DNA from 2 places in the Bacillus sp. GW823-FHT06A10 genome. Region 1 is predicted to be linked to the other one. Evidence: riboswitches for the same ligand, from Rfam matches in the RefSeq annotation. Region 1 holds a riboswitch; the other holds the start of a gene.
The links. A riboswitch is a leader RNA that binds a small molecule or an ion and turns the genes downstream of it on or off. The one in region 1 is predicted to bind thiamine pyrophosphate.

Region 1 (3,425 bases):
ATATTTGTTATGAGAGCACTCAAAAGAAATATAGCGTTATAAATATGGGCAATTTTTTGTTTTAGTTGCACTTGAAATGATTCCATCATAATTTCTAATGCAACAAAAGCAATAATAATAGATAAAAATACAATGTTTGTATTGTAAATGATTAAACAACAGATTAAACCTAAAAAGGCTGCGTATTCAATTATAAGAGGTATATTGCGTGGCATACAATTTACCTAACTAAATATGGCAGTGGATTTACTGCATTTGTTTTTTCAAAATTCCATTCTCCATTATGTAATTCAAAATGAAGATGTTGCCCGTATGAATGACCTGTGTTGCCCATATGACCTACTAATTGTCCAGCTTGTACTTGATCACCAGTTTGTACAGTACGATCCTTCATATGAGCATAAACAGTTGTATATAATTTCCCATTGATTTGATGCGCAATGAACACAACATTGCCATAGCTAGCTGAATAATAAGATTTCACAACTTTACCTGCAGCAGCAGCTTGGATAGAGACGTTCCCTGGAGCAGCAATATCTATACCATAATGCATTTGTTCCCAGCGTATATCAAAGGTTGAGCTAATTCTTCCTTGAGCAGGGAATTTGAAAGCAGCTGGAATAGATGAAGGCTGATCTGTTTTAGCCTGTGGTTGATTTTGTACTACATAGTGTTTTGCTACATATCCGTATCCTGTGCCAAAACGAATTTTATACCAAGTTCCTACAGTTTCTACTACTTGTACTTGTGTACCGTTTTGTAATGAACCGAGTAGAGCGCTACTTGTACTAGTGTTGCTACGTACATTCAGATTAGGTGTTGCAACAGTATATTTTGTATTATTTTGAACGGTGATTCCTTTTACTAAGGGTTGTGAACCATTAGAGATGAATGCTTTTTGTACGTAACCCGTTTGGCCATTATGTGATATTTTATACCATTCGCCTTGATCTTCTTGAACGGTAATAAACTTGCCATTTGGTAATACATCTAAAATGGAAGATTCTAAATTAGGTTCAGAGCGAACGTTTAATGCATTAGCATTGACGATGTATTGATCATTAGATTGAAGTTTGTTTTTTAGTAAAATAGCATCTTTTTGTACATAACCTACTTTATTATGAACAGATACTTTATACCAACCATTAGTTGTTTCAAGGATGTTCACTTTTGTATTAAAGCGAATTGTATCAATTGATGTGCTTTTTACGTTATCTTCTGTATGTAATGCTACTTGATCGACTTTGACATACCCAGTTTTAACATTAGATAATTGTTCAGCGTTTGCTTTTTGTACATTTGTTTCACCCATAGAAGGAAGTAAAGAAGCAATCGCTACAGTAGTTGCTGTTAAAGCCGTAGCTTTCATATTCATGGAATAGAGACCTCCTCTAGTTGTATAGTTTTAATTTTATTATAGTATAAAGATATAATATAGTGGGTGTATTCACATAAATGTAATATGAAATCAATATAAAAATAAATTTTTTGAGGATAATGATTCCTTTTTATACAATTAATTTGGGTTTTATTTTCTAAAATAGAATGTATGTATTGTATAACTTCAATATTTTGTTGATAATTAAGAAAATTAAAACAGTTGATGATGTCTTATTAGGGTGTTATACTGACAGTGATAATTTTATAGTTTGCTAGGAGAGCTGGTGTTGCCAGCTGAGAGTAGGCCGTAAGCCTTTGATCCTTTTTATTACCTGATCTAGATTATGCTAGCGTAGGGAAGCAATTCGGACACTAACAATGAGTCCCCGTTTCTTTGCGTATAGAAACGGGGCTTTTTTATTTGAAAATTTCATATTGAAACCACTAGGGGTGCTTGATTTGCTGAGAGAGGAATAATCCTTAACCCTTATAACACCTGATCTAGGTAATACTAGCGAAGGGAAGTGGAACATCGAATAAATGTATAATTTTATTTGCTGTAACCACTTCTTATATATAGAAGTGGTTTTTTATTTAGATACATATATTGAAAGGGGATAGAGAAATGAAATTTTGTGATAGATTATTAGAAACTGTGCAACCGGTTTGGGAGATGAGTCATAATCATCCGTTTGTAGTGGGTATGGGAGATGGCACGTTAGAAAAAGATAAATTCCAGTATTATATTATTCAAGATTATTTATATCTGCTAGATTATGCAAAGTTATATGCGATTGGTGTTGTAAAAGCAACGAATCCACAAGTAATGGGAAAGTTCGCTGAACAAATTGATGGGATATTAAATGGCGAAATGACAATCCATAAACAATATGCAAAAAGACTTGGAATTTCTATAGAGGATATAGAGTCTGCGAAACCATCTGCTAAAAATTTAGCTTATACAAATTACATGATGTCTGTATCTCAAAATGGCACACTTGCAGAATTAATAGCAGCGCTTCTTCCATGTATGTGGAGCTACTGGGAAATTGGAAAGCGTTTAAATGATATTCCTGGAGCAAGAGATCATGAGTTTTTTGGTGAGTGGATTCAAGGATATAGTTCGGAAGAATACGGTAATCTTTGTATTTGGTTAATAGATTTATTAAATGAAATGGCAGTTGGAAAGTCTGAGAAAGAACTAGATAGATTAGAGGAGATTTTCTTATATTCCAGTCGATTTGAATATTTATTCTGGGATATGTCCTATCGTAAGGAGATGTGGGGATTTGAGGAGCAAGAACATACTACAGTTTCATAATGTTTCTTTTCATTACGATGAGAAACCAATCATCCATGAATTAAATGCTTCTATACATGAGAAAGAGTTTGTCAGTATTATCGGACCGAGTGGATGTGGGAAAAGTACTTTATTTCGCCTTATTACAGGCCTAGAGAAGGTAAGTATTGGAAAGATAGAACTGACAGAAACAAAGCACCATCCTGTAGGATATATGCCGCAAAAAGATATGCTTTTGCCGTGGAGAACAATTATTGAGAATGCTGCTCTGCCGCTAGAGTGCCAAGGTGTACAGAAGAAAGAAGCACAAGTAAAGGCAAAGGAACTGTTATATAAATTTGGTTTACAAGGATATGAGACAAAACATCCGAAAGATTTATCTGGTGGTATGAGGCAACGCGTATCTTTTATCCGAACTTTGTTAACGGGCGGGGAGATATTGTTATTAGATGAACCGTTTAGCGCGTTAGATGCTTTAACGAAGGCCTCTTTGCAAGAATGGCTGTTTGAACAATGGCAAGAGTGGGAAAAAACAATTTTATTCATTACTCATGATGTTGAAGAAGCGTTATTTCTTTCGAACCGAGTTTTAGTAGTGGAACAGCAGCCGATAACGACTTTGACTGAGCGGATTGTACCACTTGATCATAACAGAACACGAAAAGATTTATATAAACCGGAAGTATTAGCGCTGAAAGATGAGCTTCTTAGTATGTTACAAAGGCAGGTACTTGTGTGATGAACC
Region 2 (3,425 bases), on a different contig from region 1:
AATAGCAAAATGCAGCAGAGACAAAGGCTCTTTGTCAAACGGGACTGATGAATGTATTTGGCAAGTAAAAAATGGTTCTTCCCGGAGTTAGTTGAAAAGTCTTATTCTCTCCAAAAGTAGAATCTTTGTCCGCAATGTGGAGAATTGGCATCGACCATACATGATTCTTTTAATAAGCTTTAACTTGTTTATGCTCCCTTCGGCAAGACCATTATTATTCTCATAAGTTACCGCATTTCTGACAGCTTCAATATCCCGGGCTAATCCATTCGTAAAGCTCTTAAACTCTTGTATATTAGTATTCTTAATTTTCTCGATACAATGGTCGAGATTCTCAACACTCTTTGTGGTGAAGATGTTTTTAAACTCACATGTTAAGTCATAAACTATTTTTACAATAGGGTGTTCTTCACAAACACGTTCAAATTGCTCTTGTGTAATAGCTTCTACCTTTTCCAGTGGCTTGTAAAGAAGTTTTAAGATATTTGAACGTTTTATGGTTTCGGTTAGAGTATGTGATTCACTAAAGGTTTGAGCGCGCTCTCTCTTCCTCTGCTTTAATTCATGTACATATTTTCGCAAGTTAGATGATGAGCCGTTATAACCCTTTTCCTGGATTATTTTTTCTATTTTCGAACTCATTAGCCCTCGCTCGAATAAATCTTTAATCTCCTCTTTGTAAGGATCCAATTTACTACTCCGTTTTTTTCCATAAGAAGCATGTACCGGCGTGAAGTCTTCATCGAAATACCGCTTTATCGTTCTACGATCAAAGCCCGTTCTACGGGATATTTCCTTATTACTAAGCCCAAGCTTCTTTAACTCTCGTACTTCATTTATATCGTTCATTTTCCTTTGTACCTTTTCTTAGTGAATAATCGTTGCTTGCTTTTTAAATTTTTTCTGCTTTTCCTCTTCTGATAGACGTATTAATTTGTCATATGTCCGAACGTCCATATTTAGCTGGCTACATATCCAGCTTTTACTGTTCCCATCAGCTTTATATTGAAGTGCACGTTCGTACTTTTCCTTAATAGTTAGTTTACGATTGATATTGCTTTGCGGGATATTATCTTGTTGCGTACAAGTTTCCTCACATTTTGATTCATCCACAGGGATTTTTACGGAGTTCTTTAGTTCCTTCTTTAATACATCAGACGCATAATCTGTTAGATTTTTTAAAATGTGGAAGCAATCGCTTACTTGTACAGCTTCTGGGTGTGCTTCGGTTATTGCGTTATGATATGTGATAGAACCATCTCTTGCTACAATTTCCAGGATGGATCGGTGTATTCTTAACAGGATCTGATACGTCAGAGAATGCACTGTTCTCGAATTTACAAGCGATTACAGCGCAGCAAGTCGGTGTATCTGAAGTACTTCTCGTTGCAGCAAATACAACGGGCGGTGTAACAGGAAAAATGATTTCTCCGCAATCGATTGTGCAGCAGTTGGGCTTGCTGGAAAGGAATTAGATTTATTCCCCTTTACAGTGAAGCATAGTTTATTCTTCGTAATAATTGTGGGAATTATGACCTATGTTCAGGCTTATTATTTAACTTGGATGATTCCATAAGTAACAAAAGAAATAAACTTTGCATTTTTCAGATTATCGTGTATGATGAGAAAGTATTGAAAATTAAATCAGTGATAAACTAGGGGTGCCTAACGTATGCGTAGGCTGAGAGAGAAGCGCGTGAACTTCTTAACCCTTTGGACCTGATCTGGCTCGTACCAGCGTAGGGAAGTTAACGGCTTTACATAATGATGTCTTTATGAGCCAGGTCCTTATTCTTTTATGGACCTGGCTCTTTTTATTTTGGCATACGCTGGCCATATCTCGTCCTTGTCACGTACAGGGGGGCAAAAAAGGTTATGAAACAATCTGTTTCATCTGAGCAAATTGAATTGAAATCGAGTTTACCAGGAAGTAAGAAAGTATATGTGGATGGGCCACGCGCGGGTATGAAAGTGCCGATGCGCGAGATTGAACAAAGTGAAACGAACGGCATTCCGAATCCGCCAATTCGTGTATATGATACGAGCGGTCCTTATACAGATCCTGCGTATAAAGTGGAGCTGGAAAAGGGGTTGCAGGCGCCGCGCCATTCTTGGATCCTGGAGCGCGGAGATGTAGAAGCATACGAAGGGCGTGAAGTGAAACCAGAGGATGACGGTGTGAAGGTGGCTTCGAAACATACACCTGTCTTTCCACAAATGGATCGTCAGCCGCTTAGAGCGAAGCAAGGGGCAAACGTTACGCAAATGCATTATGCACGCAATGGCATCATTACGTCTGAGATGGAATATGTTGCGATCCGTGAAGGAGTAGAGCCTGAGTTTGTTCGTAAGGAAATCGCGGAAGGTCGAGCTATTTTACCAGCAAATATTAACCATCCGGAAGCAGAACCGATGATTATTGGACGTAACTTCCATGTGAAGGTCAATGCAAATATAGGAAACTCTGCTGTATCTTCTTCTATCGCAGAAGAAGTAGAGAAGATGACGTGGGCAACGCGCTGGGGTGCAGATACGATTATGGATCTATCTACAGGTAAAAATATTCATACGACACGTGAATGGATTATTCGTAACGCGCCTGTACCAGTTGGAACTGTACCGATCTATCAAGCGCTGGAGAAAGTAAATGGAATTGCAGAAGATTTAACGTGGGAAGTGTATCGTGATACGTTAATTGAGCAAGCGGAGCAAGGCGTTGATTACTTTACAATTCACGCGGGCGTATTACTTCGCTACATTCCGATTACTGCAAAGCGTACGACAGGTATCGTTTCACGCGGTGGTTCGATTATGGCACAGTGGTGTTTATTCCATCATAAAGAAAACTTCTTGTATACTCATTTTGAAGAAATTTGTGAAATTATGAAGCAGTACGACGTTTCGTTCTCTCTTGGAGATGGATTACGTCCAGGTTCGATTGCAGATGCAAATGACGAAGCGCAATTCTCTGAACTTGAAACACTTGGTGAATTAACGAAGATTGCTTGGAAACATGATGTGCAAGTGATGATCGAAGGACCTGGACACGTACCGATGCACTTAATTAAAGAGAATATGGAGAAAGAACTTGATATTTGTCAGGGTGCGCCGTTTTACACACTTGGGCCATTAACGACAGATATTGCACCAGGTTATGACCATATTACATCCGCAATTGGAGCTGCGATGATTGGCTGGTTTGGAACGGCAATGCTTTGCTATGTAACGCCGAAAGAACATTTAGGTTTACCGAATAAAGATGATGTACGCACCGGTGTTATTACGTACAAAATTGCAGCGCATGCGGCTGATCTTGCAAAAGGACATAAAACGGCTCATCAGCGTGATGATGCACTTTCAAAAGCACGTTTCGAATTTCGTTGGCGCGATCAATTTAATTTATCTTTAGATCCTGAACGTGCGAT

Region 2: linked by a shared signal. The riboswitch ahead of thiC (phosphomethylpyrimidine synthase ThiC) and the one ahead of tenA (thiaminase II) in region 1 are both predicted to bind thiamine pyrophosphate.

What each region holds. Positions count from the first base shown of each region.
Region 1 is NZ_JBXAHT010000001.1:2,536-5,960, forward strand. It holds gene AC1Q8M_RS00025 (hypothetical protein) at 1-215, opposite strand, end outside; gene AC1Q8M_RS00030 (SH3 domain-containing protein) at 221-1,375, opposite strand; TPP riboswitch at 1,645-1,756, shown strand; TPP riboswitch at 1,817-1,920, shown strand; gene tenA (thiaminase II) at 2,006-2,701, shown strand; gene AC1Q8M_RS00040 (ABC transporter ATP-binding protein) at 2,670-3,419, shown strand; gene AC1Q8M_RS00045 (ABC transporter permease) at 3,419-3,425, shown strand, end outside.
Region 2 is NZ_JBXAHT010000003.1:314,147-317,571, reverse strand. It holds gene AC1Q8M_RS22425 (transposase) at 88-849, opposite strand; gene AC1Q8M_RS22420 (transposase) at 868-1,113, opposite strand; partial or broken gene AC1Q8M_RS22415 (transposase) at 1,165-1,326, opposite strand; partial or broken gene AC1Q8M_RS22410 (L-lactate permease) at 1,272-1,576, shown strand; TPP riboswitch at 1,648-1,763, shown strand; gene thiC (phosphomethylpyrimidine synthase ThiC) at 1,876-3,425, shown strand, end outside.